3 regions of the Hydrogenophaga sp. 70-12 genome follow, and region 2 is predicted to be linked to each of the others. Evidence: predicted binding sites of a transcription regulator. Region 2 holds the regulator's gene; each other region holds the start of a gene.

Region 1 (7,739 bases), on a different contig from region 2:
CTACGCGCGCGCCCACGAACTGAACCCCGACGCCCTGGTGGTGGGCAAGGCCGTGGCCGGCGGCCTGCCCTGCGCGGTCTATGGCGTGACGGCCGAACTCGCGCAGCGCATGGCGCGCGCCAAGGACAGCGCACCCGAAGGCCACAGCGGCATCGGCACCACGCTGTCGGGCAATCCGCTGACCCTGGCCGCGCTGGAGGCGGCGCTCACCCACCTGCACACCGAGGCCAACTACGCGCACATGCTGGCCATCGCCGCGCTGCTGCAGGACGGCCTGCTCAAGCGCCTGCACGCCGCCCACCGGCCCTGGACCGTGACGCGCCTCGGCGCCCGCCTCGAGCTGCAGTTCATGCCGCGCACCCCGCGCCAGGCCCAGGACGTTCGTGAACACGCCCAGGGCGCGCTCGAATCCTTCACCCACCTGTTCATGCTCAACCGCGGCGTGCTGCTCACGCCCTTCCACTGCATGATGCTTGCCAGCCCGGCCACCACGCCCGCCGACGTGGAACGCCTGCTGTCGGTGTTCGACGAGCTGCTCGCGGCGCTCGCCACCTGAACCTCAGCCCACGCCCACGGGTGAGGGCGCGAGCCGCACGATGCGCGTGAACAGGCGGTCAAAGGCCGGGTCGCGCTGGCCCTCGGGGCTCAGCGGGTCCACATGGCTGGAGAAGGCGGCGTCCAGCGCGCGGCGGTCGGCTTCGTCCAGCAGTTGCTCCGCCGCCGGCAGCACCACCTGCTCCTCCAGCTTCATGTGGGCCAGGTAGAAGCGCACGTAGGCCTGGGCTTCGTCCACGAAAGCCTGGCGCCGGGGCTCGCCCAGGTACTCCCAGGCCATCAGCAGGTGCACCAACTCGCGCACGCGGTCCTCGCCGCCCATGTGCTCCTTTTCCAGGCGCTGGATGGTCTCCAACGTGTGCGGCGCGGCGCGCGCCACGCGTGGAAACAGCAGGTCCGACTCCTTCGGGTGGTGCAGCTTCTCGGGAAACTCGCCGATGTAGAACAGCATGGCCCGCAGCACATCGAAGAAGCGCTCGGGGCCATCGGTCTCGGGGCCTCGATCGATCATCACCAGCATCGAGCGCAGCATCGCCGACAGGCTGGCGTGTTCGTCCCGGACGGTGCGCAGGGCGTCGGATTTCATGGCGGATCTCCTCGAGGGTGGAACCCGCGCAGCTTCCCACGCGACGCCCGCACGCGCCTTGATGCAGGTCAAGGCCTCCGCGCCCCAAAACCGCGCGCTTGACCTTGACACCGTGTCAAGCTTGAGAATGCTTCTATCCCAACACAGGAGCCTCTCCATGAACCAGACCTTTACCGTGCAAGGCATGACCTGCGGCCACTGCGAACGCAGCGTCACCAACGCCATCAAGCAGATCGACCCCCAAGCCGAGGTGCGCATCGACCGGCCACAGAACCGCGTCGAGGTGCACAGCAGCCAGTCGCGCGAGAAGATCGCTGCGGCCATCCGCGAAGAAGGCTACGCGGTGGCGGCCTGATGGACACCCGCACCACCGCCTGGCCAGTCAACATCGGCCAGGCCGCGCAGCTCAGCGGCATCTCGCCCAAGATGCTGCGCCACTACGAAGGCCTGGGCCTGCTCGGCGAGGTGCGGCGCACCGACAGCAACTACCGCCAATACGCCGAATCCGACGTGCACACGCTGCGTTTCATCCGCCGCGCGCGCGACATGGGCTTCACGCTCGACGAGATCCGCGACCTGGTGAACCTCTGGCACAACCGGCGGCGCAGCAGCGACACCGTCAAGCGCATCGCGCAAAAGCACATCGGCGACCTGGCCGAGCGCATCGCCGCCCTGGAAGCGATGCGCCGCACCCTGGAAGACCTGGTGGTCCGCTGCCCTGGCAACGACCGGCCCGACTGCCCCATCCTGGACGACCTCGGCGGCGGCGCCGACAAGGATCTTTACAAGAACCACACAGAGCCTGCCACTTTGCTGCACAGATCCCGCCCACAGTGAGACCCACGCCACCAGCCGGTGGTCCCACCGTACCAAGGAGTGCCCATGAAACCCTCGTTCAGCCGCCGCGCCTTTGCCGTCACCGCCGCTGCCACCGCCATCACGGCCCTGTCCTTCACCGCCGTCGCCCAAGGCGTCGGCGCGCCGGCCCAGCCGGCCCCCGCCGCCAGCGCCGCCCAACCCCAGGCGCAAGCCCCCCGCCACGACCCGCAGCGCCACGCCCAGCGCATGGAGCGCCTGCAGCAGCGCATGGCCGAGCACCAATCCCGCCTGAAGGACAGCCTGCAGCTGCGCCCCGAACAGGAAGCGGCCTGGAACGATTTCGTCGCGAAGATGAAGCCCACCCCCCGGCCTGCGGGTGAACGCCCCAACCGCGAGGACTGGGCCAAGCTCAGCACGCCCCAGCGCCTGGACCGCCTGGACGCCCTGAAGGCCGAGCGCGACCGCCAGGTGGCGCAACGCCACGATGCGATCCGCCGCTTCTACGCCCAGCTCACGCCCCCGCAGCAAAAGGCCTTCGACGCGCAGCGCGGCATGGGCCTGGGCGGCATGCGCCATGCGGGCCATCGCGGCCCCATGGAGCGTTTCGACCGCATGGGGCACGGCGGCCAGGGCTTCAAAAGCCATGGCGAACCGCGCCAACCCCGCCTCTGACTTCTTCCTACTGAATCAATTACTTAAATTAGTGGTAGTAGATAAGGGGCGCTGTCTTCTGTGGACAAGCGCCCCTTGTCCTTTGGCGACAAGGATTTTTCGATCCTGACAAGTCTGTGTGAAGCACCCGGCCAAACGTGAACCCCGAATGGGGACAAACCGCGAATGCCCGCCGTTCCTGTGGACAAGTCATGGCTTGTTCCAGAATTACCCACAGCTTTGTTCCAAAGTCTGGTGACAGTTGCTCACGAAAGGCCTCGGCACCCGCTGCTACACTGCGCGGCTTTCGCCCGCCCGCCTTTCGCAATGCCCGTGTCCCTCGGCGGCCAAGCGCCCGCCAGCTTCGATCTCAAGAGCGTTCACCTGCCGCTGCTGGCGCTGCTGCTCAAGTCGGGCGACATGGAGTTGCTGCGCCGCGAGTTCGGCCAGCGCTACGGCGACCAGCCCGAGTTTTTCGACCACGACCCGCTGCTCATCGACCTGCAAGGCCTGAGCGGCGAGCAAGCCCTGCCCGACCTGATGCAGGTGAGCGAGTTGCTGCGCGCGCACCGCCTGCGCCCGGTGGCCGTGAACGCGGCCAGCGAGGCCCAGCGCGCCGCCGCCCAGGCCGCCGGCCTGCCGCTGGCCGACGCGCCGCTGCTCACCCGCCAGGGCCACGCGCCGGCGCCGTCCGCCAGTGCGGCCCCGGTGGCCGTTGCGCCGCCTCCGCCGGTGCCCGCGCCGGGCGCCCTGGTCATCGACAAGCCCCTGCGCTCCGGCCAACAGGTCTACGCGCGCGGTGGCGACCTGGTGGTCATGGCCATGGTGAACCCAGGCGCGGAGGTCATCGCCGATGGCCACATCCACGTCTATGCCCCGCTGCGTGGCAAGGCCATGGCCGGCGCGCGCGGCCACGCGCAGGCGCGCATCTTTTCCCTGGCCATGGCGCCCGAGCTGATTTCCATCGCGGGCGTCTACCGCACCAGCGAGGTGCCGCTGCCGCAGGCCCTGCTGGGCCGGCCCGCCCAGGTGCGCTTGCACAGCACTGCCGACGGCGACCGCCTCGTCATCGACGCCCTGTCCACCTGAAACCGAACCACCGAATCCACGGAGCCATTCCATGACCCGAATCGTCGTCGTCACGTCCGGCAAGGGCGGGGTGGGCAAGACCACCACCAGCGCGAGTTTTGCCACCGGCCTGGCCCTGCGCGGTCACAAGACCGCGGTCATCGACTTCGACGTCGGCCTGCGCAACCTCGACCTCATCATGGGCTGCGAGCGCCGCGTGGTCTACGACCTGATCAACGTCATCCAGGGCGAGGCCAACCTCAACCAGGCGCTCATCAAGGACAAGCAGGTCGACAACCTGTACATCCTGGCCGCCAGCCAGACGCGCGACAAGGACGCCCTCAACCAAGACGGCGTCAAGCGCGTGCTCGACGAGCTCTCGGGCATGGGCTTCGATTACATCGTCTGCGACTCGCCGGCCGGCATCGAATCCGGAGCGCTCATGGCCATGCACTACGCCGACGAGGCCCTGGTGGTGACCAACCCCGAGGTGTCCAGCGTGCGCGATTCCGACCGCATCCTGGGCATGCTCTCCAGCAAGACGCGCCGCGCCATCGAGGGCAAGGAAGCCATCAAGGAGCACCTGCTCATCACGCGCTACAACCCCAGCCGCGTGGCCGACGGCCAGATGCTCTCGCTGCAGGACATCCAGGACATCCTGCGCATCCCGCTGATCGGCGTGATCCCCGAGAGCGAATCGGTGCTGACCGCGTCCAACCAGGGCACGCCGGCGATCCACCTCAAGGGCAGCGACGTGGCCGAGGCCTACGGCGACGTGATCGACCGCTTCCTCGGCAAGGACAAGCCGCTGCGCTTCATCGAAGCCGAAAAATCCGGCTTCTTCAAGCGCCTGTTCGGAGGGAAATAAGGCATGTCCCTGCTGTCTTTCCTGCTGGGTGAGAAGAAAAAAACCGCTTCGGTCGCCAAGGAGCGCTTGCAGATCATCCTGGCGCACGAGCGTTCCGGTCGCAGCGCCGCCGAGCCCGACTACCTGCCCGCGCTGCAGCGCGAGCTGGTGGCGGTGATTGGCAAGTACATCCGCATCAATCCCGACGACATCAAGGTCCAGCTCGAGCGCCAGGACAACCTCGACGTGCTCGAGGTCAAGATCGAGCTGCCCGAGCACCGTTGAGCCCAGGCCGGTAGAATTCTCAGGTTTCGCGCGCTCCTCAGCGCGCCCGCCCGGACTCCCGCCCCGGGCCTGCCGCTGGCCATCGCCCTGATGGCCTTTTTCACGCTCCCCTGCCCCGTGGCCGCCCGGCGGTCGCGCGATGGCTTGTTGGCGCGTGGCCGTCTCTGGAAAGGAACCGCATGGCCAAGGAAGAACTGATCGACATGATGGGTATCGTCAACGAGGTGTTGCCCGACACGCGTTTTCGCGTCACCCTGGACAACGGGCACCAGCTCATTGCCTATTCCGCCGGCAAGATGAAGAAGAACCACATCCGCATCCTCGCGGGTGACCGTGTGTCGCTGGAGCTGTCGCCCTACGACCTGACCAAAGGCCGCATCAACTTCCGCCACCTGGAAGGCCGAGGCCCGGCGACGCCGCGCCGCCGCTGAGACCAGGAAAGTCATCAGCATGTCACGGTCGGGCCGTACAGCGCCCGATCGGCGGCATTCAGCGCACCGCCTGATCGGCCGAGAACATGGCCAGGGCTCCACCGGAGCCGCCGTGTTCGAGGTCAACCATGTTGGTGCGTTTCCCCCGCTTGTCTGGCCGGTGCCCGGCCCGTTCGGTGCTGGTGCTGGCGCTGGGCCTGCCGCTGCTGGCCCTTGCCGCCCCGGATGGGGCTGCGCCCCCGGCGCCGGCCACCCCAGCGGCCCAGATCTGGATCAACGTGGGCGGCTTTTCGCGCCACTTCGACCGCAGCAAGTACCACAACGAGCGCAACTTCGGCTTCGGTATCGAGTGGCGCACTTCGCCCGAGTTGTCGTACATGGCCGGTGTGTACGACAACAGCGTCGGCAAGCATTCCCAGTACCTGGCGGCCAACTGGCAGCCCTGGAGCCTGGGCCCGGTCAAGCTGGGCGCGGCGGTCGGCCTCATGAATGGCTACCCGGCGATGAAGCGCGGCGGCACCTTTTTCGCCGCCCTGCCCATGGCCTCCATCGAAGGCCGGCGCTTCGGCGTCAACCTGGGTCTCATTCCCTCGATGAAGGACGTGGACGGCGCGGTGGTGCTGCAGTTCAAGCTGCGCCTGCACTGAATCGGGCCCGGGCGGCGACCCATGGCCGCGCGGGGCCGACCGCCTGGCGCTAGCATTACCGGCTTCGCCTTCCACCGAGCATCCACCATGGAATTCGCCACCTGGCTCGCCTTCTTCGCCGCCTCCTGGGCCATCAGCATCTCGCCGGGCGCGGGTGCCGTGGCCGCCATGAGCGCCGGGCTCTCGCACGGTTTCCGCCGCGGCTACCTCACCACCCTGGGCCTGGTGCTGGGCATCTGGACGCAGATGCTGGTGGTCTCGGTGGGCCTGGGCGCGCTGGTCACGGCGTCCAGCACCGCCTTCCTGGTCGTCAAGTGGGCCGGCGTGGCCTACCTGGTGTGGCTGGGCATCCAGCAATGGCGGGCGCCCGCGCGGCCCCTGGCCAGCGGCGACGAGGCGGCCACCAGCCGGCGCGCGCGCGACCTCATCGCGCGCGGCTGGATCATCAACGCGCTCAACCCCAAGGGCACGGTCTTCCTGCTGGCCGTGGTGCCGCAGTTCCTCGACCTGGCGCAGCCGCTGGCGCCGCAGTACCTGGTGATCGGCCTGACCCTGGGCTTCACCGACCTGGTGGTGATGGCGGGCTACACGGCGCTGGCCGCACGCCTGCTGCGCACGCTCAAGTCGACCGCGCACATCCGCGCGCTCAACCGTGTGTTCGGCACGCTGTTCGTGGTCGCGGGCGGCCTGCTGGCGATGTTCAAGCGCAGCGCCTGAGCGCCGCCCCGCCGCTCAGTGCAGCTTCACCAGCGGCGTCGCGCGCTTCACCAGGAAGCGCGCCACCGCCAGCGTGGCCGTGCGCGCCGTGCCCAGCACCGCCTGGTGGTGCATCAGGTGCAGGCTGGTGTACATCACCCGCGCCAACAGGCCCTGCACGAACCAGCTCGGGCCGAACAGCTTGCCCATGAGGCTGCCCACCGAGCTCTGGGTGCCCAGCGACACCAGCGAGCCGTGGTCGTGGTAGCGGTATGGCGCCTGGCCGGGCGGGCGGCCTTCGGCCAGCTGGCGCAGGCGCTTGGCCAGGTAGCTGGCCTGCTGGTGCGCCGCCTGCGCGCGCGGTGGCACGAGGCCGCCACCCGGCAGGACGCAGGCCGCGCAATCGCCCAGCGCATGGATGGCCTCCTGGCCCTTCACGCGCAGGTCGGGCTCCACCTCCACCTGGCCTGAGCGGGTCACCGGCAGACCCTGCTCGCCCAGCAGCGCCGGCGCCTTGATGCCCGCGGCCCAGACCACCAGGTCGGCGGGAAAGCGGCGGCCCTCGGTGTCGGTCACGGCGTCGGGCGCCACGCCGGCCACGCGGCAGGACGTGACCACGTTCACCGCGCGTTCGCGCAGCAAGGCCGTGGCCGAGGCCGACACGCGCTCCGGCAGCGGCGCCAGGATGCGGTCCGCGCCCTCGATCAGGGTGAGCTGCACGTCGCGCAGGCCGTCGAGGCGGCGAAAGCCGTAGCGCGTATGCACCTGGCTGGCCTCGCGCAGCTCGGCCGCCAGCTCCACGCCGGTGGCGCCGCCGCCGATGATGACCACGCGCACCGCCGCCTCCACGCCCGCGCTCTTGCGCAGTTCGGCCGCCGTCAGCAGCTTGAGCATGCGCTGGCGGAAACGCTCGGCGTCGGCCGGCTGGTTGAGCGACATGGTGTGCTCGGCCGCGCCGGGCACGTTGAAATGGTTGGCGGTGCTGCCCAGCGCCAGCACCAGCTGGCCATAGACCAGCGTGCGCTCGGGGATGAGCAGCTCGCCGTGCTCGTCGTGCACGGCGTCCACGGTGATCATCCGCTGCCCGGCGTTCAGGCCCTTGAACGCGCCCAGGCAGAAGGTGAAGCGGTTGTCGTGCGCCAGCATCTCGTACG
Region 2 (3,672 bases):
CTGCGCACGCCGCTCAAGGTGGACGTGATCCGCGACCGCGGCGCGCTGGCGCGCGAGGTGGAGCAAGGCCGCGTCGAGAACGTCTACCGGCTGCAGATCATGAATGCCACCGAGGTGGCGCAGACCTACGAACTGCGCGTGGAGGGCCTGCCGGGCATCGCCCTGGCGTCTGGCGATCGTGTGGAGGTGGCGCCCGCCGAGGTGCGCGCCGTCGCCGCGCGGGTCCAGGTGCCGCCCGGCGTGGCCGCGAGCGGCTCGCACCCCATCCAGTTCGAAGTGCGCGCCGCCCAGGACGAGCGCGTGCGGGTGCGTGAGAAGAGCACCTTCCTCGTTCCCCGATGACGCTTTCGCAGGAGACCCCATGAACCCCGATCCGATGAGCACCGACGCGCCCGAGCCCTGGTGGCGCGTGGGCCCCATGTGGCTGGTGGTGGGCGGGCCGCTGGTGGTGGTGGTGGCGGCCATCGGCACCGCCGTCATCGCCATCGAGGGCGCCGACCCGGTGCTCGACAAGGCCGCCTACCAGGCCACACTGGAGCAGGCACGCCGCCTGCAGGGCCCGCAGCGCGACGAGGCGCTGATCGGCCTGCAGCCCGCGCACCAGGCGCGCAACCACGCGGCCTCGCCCGTGGTCCGCGAGGGTGGCCACTGACATGGGCCGCCGCTGGATGTGGGTGGGCTGGCCGTCATTCCTGATGGCCGGCGTGTTGGAGATGCTGGTGTTCGCGGTGGTGGACCCGGGCGAGTTGCACTGGCAGGGCGTCGCGCTCGACTGGTCGCGCCCCGCCGTCTACACGGTGGCCTTCTTCGTGTTCTGGGCGGTGACGGCCGTCGCCTGCAGCCTGAGCCTGTGGCTGGCCTTGCCGCCGCAGGAAGCGCTCAGGAGCAGGTCTGCGGATTGACGATGCGCCGCAGCGCCTCGGTGTCCTTGATGTGCACGTAGCGCTGCTTGACGTCGATGATGCCGTCGTCGACGAACTTGGAGAAGGTGCGGCTCACCGTCTCCAACTTCATGCCCAGGTAGCTGCCGATCTCCTCGCGCGTCATGCGCAGGTTGAACTCGGACGGCGAGAAGCCACGCGCCTGCAGGCGCTGCACCAGGTTGAGCAGGAAGGCCGCCAGCCGCTCCTCGGCGCGCATGCTGCCCAGCAGCAGCATCACGCTGTGGTCGCGCACGATCTCGCGGCTCATGATGCGGTGCACGTGGTGTTGCAGCGGGGTGAACTGGCGCGACAGCTCTTCGACCTGGTTGAAGGGCATCACGCAGACCTCGGCGTCTTCCAGCGCCACCGCGTCGCAGGCATGGTGGTCGCTCACGATGCCGTCCAGGCCGATGATCTCGCCCGCCATCTGGAAACCCGTGACCTGGTCGCGCCCGTCGGCGGTGGTCACGCAGGTCTTGAAGAAGCCCGAGCGCACGGCGTAGAGCGAGGTGAAGCGATCGCCGACGGAGAACAGGGCTTCGCCGCGCTTGACGCGCTTGCGGGAGGAAATCAGTGTGTCGAGCTGGCCCATTTCCTCTGCGCTCAGGCCCATGGGCAGGCAGAGTTCGCGAAGGTTGCAGCTTGAGCACGCCACTTTGATGCGTTGCGCGTCCATGTGCGTCGTTCCTGAGTGCATGACAGGGAGCGAGCATACCCCTTTGGGTTCGGGATCACAGAGCCGCTTGACCAGGATCAAGGCGTCTGGGCCCGCCAGCCGGCACAGTGGGGCCATGCCAGAAGGACCCGCCGTGAGCCATGTGATCCCCGATGAACTGCTGCGTCGCTTCGACGTTCCGGGGCCGCGCTATACCTCCTATCCCACGGCCGACCGCTTCGTGGAGGCCTTCACCGAGCAGGACTACCGTCTGGCGCTGGGACAGCGGCGGGCCGGGTCGATGGCGCTGCCCCTGTCGCTGTATGTGCACATCCCGTTCTGCGAATCGGTGTGCTACTACTGCGCTTGCAACAAAGTTATTACAAAACACCATTCGCGCGGCGCCGAGTACCTGCGCCACCTCTCGCGCGAGCTGGACCTGCAGATCGAGCACCTGGGCGCGGGCCAGTCGGTGTCCCAGCTGCACCTGGGGGGCGGCACGCCCACCTTCCTGAGCGATGCCGAGCTGGAAGACCTGATGGCCATGCTGCGGCGCCACTTCGCGCTCGCGCCGGGCGGCGAGTACTCCATCGAGGTGGACCCGCGCACCGTGAGCGCCGAACGCCTGCGCGCGCTGCACCGCCTGGGCTTCAACCGCCTGAGCTTCGGTGTGCAGGACTTCGATCCCGCCGTACAGAAGGCCGTGCACCGCGTGCAGCCGGCCGAGCAGGTGTTCGCGCTGGTCGACGCGGCGCGGCAGATCGGCTTCGAGTCGGTCAACGTGGACCTGATCTACGGTCTGCCGCTGCAGACGCCCGAGTCCTTCCGGCGCACGCTGGCGCAGCTGCAGGCCCTGCGGCCGGACCGCGTGGCGCTGTACGCCTACGCGCACCTGCCGGCGCGCTTCAAGCCGCAGCGGCGCATCGTGGCGGCCGAGTTGCCGGGCGCGGCCGACAAGCTGGCCATGCTATCGGCCTCGCTGGACATCCTGCGCGCGGCGGGCTACGTTTACGTCGGCATGGACCACTTCGCCCTTCCCGACGACGCCCTGGCCGTGGCCAAGCGCCAGGGCCGGCTGCACCGCAACTTCCAGGGCTACAGCACCCAGCCCGATTGCGACCTCATCGCGCTCGGTGTGTCGGCCATCGGCCGGGTGGGCGCCACCTACAGCCAGAACGCCAAGACCCTGGACGAGTACGTGGACCTGCTCGACCAGGGCCGCCTGCCCATCGTGCGTGGCCTGGCGCTCACGCGCGACGACGTGCTGCGCCGTGCGGTGATCATGTCCCTGATGTGCCAGGGCGAACTGCAGTTCGAGGCCATCGACCTGGGGCACCTGATCGACAGTCGCCGTTACTTCGCCAACGAGCTGCGCGCGCTCGAGCCCTTCGTGGACGAGGGCTTGGTCACCATGGACGAGCAGGGCGTGCAGGTGACCGAAACCGGCTGGTACCTGGTGCGCGCGATCGCCATGGTGTTCGACCGCCACCTGCAGGCCGACCAGGACCGCGCGCGGTTTTCAAGGATTCTCTGAGCGCACCGATGTCCGGTTCACTGCTGATCACGGCGCTGCTCATGGGCCTGGTGGGTGGGCCGCACTGCATCGCCATGTGCGGCGCGGCCTGCGCGGGCATCGGCCGTGTGGCCGGCGAGCGCGGCACGCGCGCGCTGCTGGCGTTCCAGTTCAGCCGCGTCGCTGGCTACGCCAGCGTGGGAGCGCTGGCGGCGGGCTCGGTGCAGGGGCTGGCCTGGCTGGGCGCGCACACGCAGGTGATCCGGCCGCTGTGGACCATGTTCCACGTCGCGGCCCTGCTGCTGGGCGCCTGGCTGCTCTGGCGGGCGCGCCAGCCGGCGTGGGTTGACGGCATGGGCCAGGGCATCTGGCGCCGCGCGAAACCCGCCATCGCCCGCCTGGGCCCGCGCGCGCCCTGGGTGCTGGGCTTCGGCTGGGCGCTCATGCCCTGCGGTCTGCTCTATTCGGCGCTGCTGGTGGCCTCGCTCTCGGCCGACGCGGTGCAGGGCGCGGCGGTGATGGCGCTGTTCGCCATCGGCTCGTCCGTGTCGCTGTTCGCCGGGCCCTGGTTGCTGCTGCGC
Region 3 (7,739 bases), on a different contig from region 2:
CCGCCGCCGGTCGGTGGCACGGGTTTTCCCCGTGCCGGGACGCCGTTTGGGGCTGAAAGAATTAGCTGTAATTACCAGTGATTACCCATGCGCGTGGTGCTCAACTCCCTGCACGATGAAGCGGCCTCGCAACTGCGCGAGCGCATCTTCTCGGGTGAGCTCGCGCCCGGCAGTTACCTGGACGAGCCCGCCCTGTGCGCGGCCCTGGGCATTTCGCGCACGCCGCTGCGCGAGGCGCTCAAGGTGCTCACCGCCGAGGGGCTGCTGCGCCACGAACCGCGCCGCGGCTGCTTCGTGGCCGAGGTCACCGAGCGCGACCTCGACGAGATCTTCCCCGTGATCGCGCTGCTGGAGGGCCGCTGCGCCTTCGAGGCCGCGGGCAACGCCAGCGACGCCGAGCTCGCCGCGCTGGAGCAGTTGCACGACAAGCTCCAGCGCGCCGCGCGCGCCAAGCGCATCAACGAGTACTACGCCGTCAACTACGCCATCCACGAGGCCATCATCGCGCTGGCCGACAACCGCTGGCTGGCCCAGGTCATCGGCGACCTGCGCAAGATCCTCAAGCTGGCCCGGCAGCAGCAGCTGCGCGCGCCGGGCCGGCTGGAGCAGAGCCTGTCGGAGCACCTGGCCGTGTTCGCCGCGCTCAAGGCGCGCGACGCCGAGGGCGCCGAGGCGGCCATGCGCACCCACCTCACGCGCCAGCGCGTGGCGCTGCGCGAGCTGGCGCGGCAGCAGAAGTCGAGGTTGAGCGCATGAGCCTTGCCCAGCCTTGGCAAGGCCTTCGGTCCGCGGCGCGGCGCGCGCAGCGTGGGGGTATCCGCCTCGACGCCCCGCAGTGGATCGCCGAGCGCGTCTCCCGCCTTCGCCCGGCGGCCCCGGCCGCGCCGGCGCCCGCGCCGCGTTCCACCGCCGAGCGCCTGGGGGCGCGCCTGCGCCAGGAAGGCGAGGCCCTGGCGCCGCGCGCCTTGCGCCGCCTGCTGGACGACATCAAGGCGGTGGTGGACCCCATGGTCAGCGAGGTGGAGGGCGGGCGGCGGGCGCAGGCCCTGATCGACTGGTACGGCAAGGCCGAGCCCGCCCAGCGCCGCGACCTCTGGCTGCTCATGAGCGAGCACTTCATGGCCGACCCGCAGAAGGTGAAGCGGGCCCAGTCGGAGTACCAGGCGGCCGTGGGCACGCCCGACGAGGCCGCCGCCGAGGTGCGCTACCGACGCGCCACGGTGTCGCCGCGCCGGCGCATCCTGCAGCGCTTCAGCGCCAACCCCCAGGGCATTCCCTTCCTGGTGGCGCTGCGCGCCGAACTGCAGCCCGCGCTGCGCCAGGAGCCGCGCCTGCAGGCGCTGGACGTGGAGATGGAGTACATGTTCTCCACCTGGTTCGACGTCGGCTTCCTGGAGCTGCGCCGCATCAGCTGGGATTCGCCGGCCTCGTTGATCGAAAAGCTCATCCGCTACGAGGCGGTGCACGACGTGCGCGGCTGGGCCGACATGAAGAACCGGCTGGACAGCGACCGCCGCTGCTACGGCTTTTTCCACCCGCGCCTGCCGGGCGAGCCGCTGATCTTCGTGGAGGTGGCGCTGATGAATCACATCGTTGGCAGCATCACGCCGCTGCTGGACGAGTCGGCCGCGCCGGCCGACCTCTCGCGCGCCACCACCGCCATCTTCTATTCCATCAGCAGCACCCAGGTCGGCCTGCGCGGCGTGAGCTTCGGCGACTCGCTGATCAAGCGCGTGGTGGAGACGCTGAAAGAGGAGTTTCCGCGCCTGCGCACCTTCGCCACCCTGTCGCCCATTCCGGGCCTGCGCGCCTGGCTGTCCCGGCAGGCCCCGCCCGAGCTGCTCGCCGCCTGGGAGCGCTGGACGGAACTCGACGAGAAGGCGCCCGAGCGCCAGGCCCTGCTCGCCTGGACCGCGCGCTACCTGGGCCAGGAGCTGCGCAACGGCGAGCCGCTGGACCCGGTGGCGCGATTCCACCTGGGCAACGGCGCGCGGATCGAGCGCATCCATTGGGGCGGCGATCCTTCGGCCAAGGGCAACAAGCAGTCCTTCGGCCTGATGGTGAACTACCTCTACGATCTGCGGCGCCTGGACAAGCACAGGGCCATGCTGGCAGCGGGAAAAGTCCCGATAGGCGGGGCCGTCGAGGCCCTGTACCGTTGACGCGGACCTGGGCGCCAGGTCGCGTCGGCTTCATAACCACCAAGGAGACCACATGAACCAGCCCATCCAACGGCGCGCGCTGCTGCGCGCCGCTGCCGCGAGCGCCGTGCTCGGCCCCATCGGCAGCCAGGTCGCGCGCGCGCAATCGACCTGGCCTTCGCGCCCGGTGACCATGGTCGTGCCGTTCCCGGCCGGCGGCGGCACCGACGCCTTCGCGCGCCCCATGGCGGCCTCGTTCGCGCGCCTGTCGGGCAAGGCGCTGGTCATCGACAACCGCGGCGGCGCCGGCGGCACCGTGGGCGCCAGCATCGCGGCCAAGGCCGCGCCCGACGGTTACACCCTGTTCATGGGCGCCGTGCACCACTCCATCGCGCCCAGCATGTACCCCAGGCTGGACTACAACATCGAGACCGACCTGGTGCCGCTGATCCTGGTGGCCAGCGTGCCGCAGGTGGTGGTGGTGAACCCCAAGAACATCACCGCACCCGACTTCAAGGCCTTCCTGGCGCAGGTCAAGGCCAATCCGGGCAAGCTCAACTACGCCTCGGCCGGCAGCGGCACCTCGCACCACCTGGCGGGCGAGCTGTTCAAGCAGCAGACCAACACCTTCATCACGCACATTCCCTACCGGGGCGCCGGCCCGGCGCTGGCCGACCTGATCGCGGGCAACGTGGACGTCATGTTCGACGGCCTGGGCTCCTCGGCCGGCCACATCAAGGGCGGGCGCATCAAGCCCATGATGGTGTCGGGCGCCAAGCGCAACCCGGCCTTCCCCGACGTGCCCTGCGCGGCCGAGGTGGGCCTGCCCCAGTACAACGTGACCACCTGGTACGGCGTGTGGGCGCCCAAGGGCACGCCGGCCGACGCGCAGGCGCGCGCGATCGAGGAGATCCGCAAGGCCTGCAGCACCGACGAGGCCAAGGGCGTGTGGGCTGCCCAGGGCGCCGAGTTCCCCGACATCACCGGCCCGGCCTTCGGCCAGTTCGTCAGCGCCGAGGTGCGCAAGTGGGCCCAGGTGGTCAAGGCCTCGGGCGCCAAGCTGGAGTGATGGATTGCCCGCCGACGGACTGCACCTGGCCATCGACGGCGCCATCGCGCGCCTGACCCTGCGCCGCCCGGCGAAGTTCAATGCCATGTCGCGCGCGATGTGGCGCGAACTCGCCGAAGCCCTGGCCGCCGTGGCCGCGCGCGCCGAGGTGCGCGCGCTGGTCGTGGCGGGCGAGGGCGGCCACTTCTGCGCGGGCGGCGACATCGCCGAGTACCCCGGCTTCCGCTTCGACGAGGCCAGCCTGCGCGACTTCCACGAGCGCGAGGTCTGGGGCGGCCTGTCCGCGCTGCTGGCCTGCGACAAGCCCGTCATCGCGATGATCGACGGCCATTGCATGGGCGCGGGCGTGGAGATCGCCAGCTGCTGCGACATCCGCGTGGCCAGTGCCTCGGCCCGCTTCGGCGCGCCCATCGCGCGCCTGGGGTTTCCCATGGCCCCGCGCGAGGCCGAGCTGGTGGCGCGCGAGGCAGGCCTGGCCAGCGCGCGCGAGATGTTGCTGCAGGCGGCCGTGCTGGACGCGCCCACCATGCTCTCGCGCGGCTTCCTGCACGCCGTGGTGCCCGAAGCCCTGCTGGCCGAGGAGGTGCTGGCGCGCGCACGGCGCATGGCCACGCTCTCCCCCGAGGCCGCTCGGCTGAACAAGCGCACCCTGCGCGCCCTGGCCGGCGGCGCGCCCGCCGACGCGCTGCTCGACAGCGCCTACGATTACGCCGGTCACGCCGAGCACCGGGAAGGCATCGCCGCCTTTCTCGACAAGCGAACGCCCGCCTTCTGAGTCCCTCCATGAACCCGCAGAACCACAACCTCTACGCCGCGCTGCGCGCGGCCTTCCCCGCCGACCTGGACACCACCGCCGTGGAGGTGGTGGGTGGCGCCAGCGACGGCCTGTGCTACAGCTGGCGCGACCTCGACCGCGCCAGTGCCATGCTGGCCAACCTGATCGACGGCTTGGGGCTGCCGGCGCGCTCGCGCATCGCGGTGCAGGTGGAGAAGTCGGTCGAGAACCTCATCCTCTACCTGGCGGTGCTGCGCAGCGGCCATGTGTACCTGCCGCTCAACACCGCCTACCAGTCCGGCGAGATCGAGTACTTCGTGGGCAATGCCGAGCCCGCCGTGGTGGTGTGCAGCCCGGCCAACTTCGGCTGGGTCAGCAAGATCGCGTTCAAGGCCGGCACGCGCCACGTGTTCACGCTCGGCGAAGACCGCGGCGGCACGCTGCTGGAGCGCGCCTCGCACCACGCCGACACCCACGCCGTGGCGCACAGCGGGCCCGACGACCTCGCGGTCATCATCTACACCAGCGGCACCACGGGGCGCAGCAAGGGCGCCATGCTCACGCACGGCAACATGCTGAGCAACGCGCGCGTGCTGCAGTCGTACTGGGGCTGGCAGAAGGGCGACGTGCTGATCCACGCGCTGCCCATCTTCCATGTGCATGGCCTGTTCGTGGCCATCCACGGCGCGCTCATCAATGGCAGCGCCATGCTGTGGCTCAACAAATTCGACCCCAAGGCCGTCATTGGCCTGCTGCCGCGCGCCACCGTGTTCATGGGCGTGCCCACGCTGTACACGCGCATGCTGGCCGAGCCCGCGCTCACGCGGGAACGGGTGGCGGGCATGCGGCTGTTCGTCTCGGGCTCGGCGCCGCTGCTGATCGAGACCTTCAACGAATGGCAGGAACGCACGGGCCACACCATCCTGGAGCGCTACGGCATGAGCGAGACCATCATGCTCACCTCCAACCCCTACGCGCCCGACGAGCGCCACAACGGCGAGCGCGAGCGCCGGGGCGGCACGGTGGGCTTCCCGCTGCCGGGGGTGAGCCTGCGCGTGGTCGACGAGGCGGGCCGTCCGGTGGAAACGGGCGAGATCGGCGGCATCCAGGTGCGTGGGCCCAACGTGTTCGCGGGCTACTGGCGCATGCCCGAGAAGACGGCCGAGGAGTTCACCACCGACGGCTACTTCAAGACGGGCGACGTGGGCCGCATCGACGAGCGCGGCTACGTGACCATCGTGGGGCGCAGCAAAGACCTGATCATCTCGGGCGGCTACAACGTCTACCCGGCCGAGATCGAGGGTGCGCTGAACGAGATGCCCGGCGTGGCCGAGAGCGCGGTGGTGGGCGTGCCGCACCCCGACTTCGGCGAGGTGGGCGTGGCCATCGTGATCCCCCGCCCGGAAGGCGCGCCGGACCCGGAGGTGCTGATCGGGGCGCTGAAGGCGCGGCTGGCCAACTTCAAGATCCCCAAGCGCTGCTTCGTGGTGAGCGAACTGCCCCGCAACACCATGGGCAAGGTGCAGAAAAACCTGCTGCGCGAACAGTACAAGGGACTGTTCGCCTGAAGGCGGGGGCGGGCGCCCGGCGGCGCCCGCGCCTGGCTCAGCGCAGCACCAGCACCGGCGTGTGCGAGTGCGTCAGCACCTGCTGCGTCTCGCTGCCGAGCAGCAGCCGCTTGATGCCGCGCCGCCCGTGCGAGGCCATCACGATCAGGTCGCACTTCTGCTTCTTGGCCGTGGCGATGATGGCTTCCGCGATCAGGTCACCCTTGGCCGTGACCGGCTTGACCTTCACTTCCAGCAGTTGCCCGGCCGCCTTGACCGCGTTCACCGCGTCCATGGCGTCCGTCTGCCACTGCTTCTCGATGCGGGCCACCTCGGAGGCCGCCAGGGTCACGCCGCCTTCGAAATAGGTCTGCGGGTAGCGCGGCACCACCTTCAGGGCCACCACTTCGGCCCCGGTCAGGTCCGCCAGGGACAGGGCGTGCTCCACTGCCTTCTGGGACAGCTTGGAGCCATCGGTGGCGACGAGGATGCGCTTGTACATGGTTCTTCTCCTCATGGAATGATGAAACGGAGCCCCAGGCTACCCCCGGGCGGCACCGCCCGGCTTGACCTGCGTCAAGGGGATGGCGCAGCCTTTGCGAGTACCCTACGCCCCCATGAGTTCCGCCACCTGGTCGAGCGAGCACCGGGGCCCCCTCACGGTCACCGATGACTTCGCCGTGCTCGACGACCCCGTCGAGCAGGCCGCGTTCACCCAGCCCGTGGACGGGGTGGACGCGCAGCGCGAGTCGGTGCTGGTGGTGCAGGGCATGTACTGCGCGGCCTGCGCCGACACCATCGAGTCCGCGCTGGACAGCGTGCCCGGCGTGGAACTGGTTCGCGTGCACGCCGGCACGCGCCGCCTCCAGCTGCGCTGGGACCCCGACCGGGTGCGCCTGTCGGAAGTGGCCCGGCGCGTGGGCGACCGCGGCTACCGCCTGCTGCCGCTGCAGCAGGCCCTGTCCATCGACGAGCGCCTGCGCGAGACCCGCCAGGCCCTGTGGCGCCTGTTCGTCGCCGGCTTCTGCATGATGCAGGTGATGATGTACGCGTGGCCCGCCTACGTGGCCGCGCCGGGCGACATCCCGCCCGACATCGAACAGCTGCTGCGCTGGGCCAGCTGGGTCATCAGCCTGCCGGTGGTGTTCTTCGCCAGCGGCCCTTTCTTCGAACGCGCCTGGGCCGATCTCAAGGCCCGCCGCGTCGGCATGGACACACCGGTGTCCGTGGGCATCCTGGTCACCTTCCTCGCCAGCTCGGCCGCCACCTTCGACCCCAGCGGCCCCTGGGGGCATGAGGTCTGGTTCGACTCGCTCACGATGTTCGTGTTCTTCCTGCTCGGCGGGCGCTACCTGGAGGCGCGCCTGCGCCAGCGCACGGCCGGCGCGCTGGACGCGCTGATCAACCGCCTGCCCGCCACCTGCGAGCGCGAGCGCGCGGACGGCGCGCGCGAAACCGTCTCGGTGCGCCGGCTGGCGGCCGGTGACGTGGTCTGGGTGCGCGCCGGCGAGGCCTTCCCTGGCGACGGCGTGCTGCTCGACGCGCGCGCCTCGGTCGACGAGGCCTTGCTCACCGGCGAGGCGCGCCCGCAGACGCGGCGCTGCGGCGATGCCCTGGTGGCCGGCAGCCTCAACCTCGCCGGGCCGGTGCGCCTGCGGCTCGACCGCGTGGGCGTGGACACGCGCTACGCCCAGATCGTGCGGCTGATGGAGCGCGCCGCCACCGACAAGCCGCGTCTGGCCGTGCTGGCCGACCGCATCGCCGGGCCCTTCCTGGTGCTGGTGATGCTGGCCGCCGCCGCCGCCGCCTTTGCCTGGTGGCAGGTCGATCCCTCGCGCGCCCTGGCCATCGCCGTGGCCGTGCTCATCGTCACTTGTCCCTGCGCGCTGTCGCTGGCCACGCCGGCGGCCATGCTGGCCTCGGCCGGCGCGTTGGCACGCCGCGGCGTGCTGGTGCGCCGCCTGCAGGCCCTGGAGTCCATGGCCTCGGTGAACGCCGTGGTGTTCGACAAGACCGGCACGCTGACGCGCGAGCACCTGATGCTGCGCGAGGTGCTGCTGCGCAGCGGCGCCGACCGCTCCCAGGTGCTGGCGCTGGCGGCCGCGCTGGCGCGCGATTCGCTGCACCCGGTGGCGCGCGCCGTCGCGGCGGCGGCTCCGCCGGCCGACGAGCCCCTGTTCGATTGGCACGAGGAGCCGGGGCAGGGC

Evidence for each region. The regulator FNR, encoded in region 2, switches genes on or off when oxygen is low (the NO sensors DNR and NnrR bind a similar motif). The targets are predictions, from matches to a motif close to TTGATNNNNATCAA.
Region 1: the regulator FNR is predicted to act here: its motif matches at 1,200-1,213, upstream of BGO22_RS05450 (hemerythrin domain-containing protein).
Region 3: the regulator FNR is predicted to act here: its motif matches at 6,099-6,112, upstream of BGO22_RS10080 (universal stress protein).

The regions. Positions count from the first base shown of each region.
Region 1 covers NZ_MKSS01000085.1:258-7,996, forward strand. Annotated here, with positions in the region: partial or broken gene BGO22_RS05445 (aminotransferase class III-fold pyridoxal phosphate-dependent enzyme) at 1-556, shown strand, start outside; gene BGO22_RS05450 (hemerythrin domain-containing protein) at 560-1,141, opposite strand; gene BGO22_RS05455 (heavy-metal-associated domain-containing protein) at 1,299-1,496, shown strand; gene cueR (Cu(I)-responsive transcriptional regulator) at 1,496-1,978, shown strand; gene BGO22_RS05465 (Spy/CpxP family protein refolding chaperone) at 2,024-2,632, shown strand; gene minC (septum site-determining protein MinC) at 2,939-3,700, shown strand; gene minD (septum site-determining protein MinD) at 3,732-4,547, shown strand; gene minE (cell division topological specificity factor MinE) at 4,551-4,811, shown strand; gene infA (translation initiation factor IF-1) at 4,991-5,242, shown strand; gene BGO22_RS05490 (hypothetical protein) at 5,371-5,889, shown strand; gene BGO22_RS05495 (LysE family transporter) at 5,977-6,606, shown strand; gene BGO22_RS05500 (NAD(P)/FAD-dependent oxidoreductase) at 6,622-7,739, opposite strand, start outside.
Region 2 covers NZ_MKSS01000023.1:218-3,889, reverse strand. Annotated here, with positions in the region: partial or broken gene BGO22_RS01730 (FixG Ig-like domain-containing protein) at 1-342, shown strand, start outside; gene BGO22_RS01725 (hypothetical protein) at 362-652, shown strand; gene BGO22_RS01720 (hypothetical protein) at 654-902, shown strand; gene fnr (fumarate/nitrate reduction transcriptional regulator Fnr) at 880-1,599, opposite strand; gene hemN (oxygen-independent coproporphyrinogen III oxidase) at 1,715-3,112, shown strand; gene BGO22_RS01705 (sulfite exporter TauE/SafE family protein) at 3,121-3,672, shown strand, end outside.
Region 3 covers NZ_MKSS01000166.1:929-8,667, forward strand. Annotated here, with positions in the region: gene BGO22_RS10055 (GntR family transcriptional regulator) at 88-756, shown strand; gene BGO22_RS10060 (malonyl-CoA decarboxylase) at 753-2,162, shown strand; gene BGO22_RS10065 (Bug family tripartite tricarboxylate transporter substrate binding protein) at 2,215-3,210, shown strand; gene BGO22_RS10070 (enoyl-CoA hydratase/isomerase family protein) at 3,215-3,985, shown strand; gene BGO22_RS10075 (malonate--CoA ligase) at 3,994-5,553, shown strand; gene BGO22_RS10080 (universal stress protein) at 5,591-6,034, opposite strand; gene BGO22_RS10085 (heavy metal translocating P-type ATPase) at 6,150-7,739, shown strand, end outside.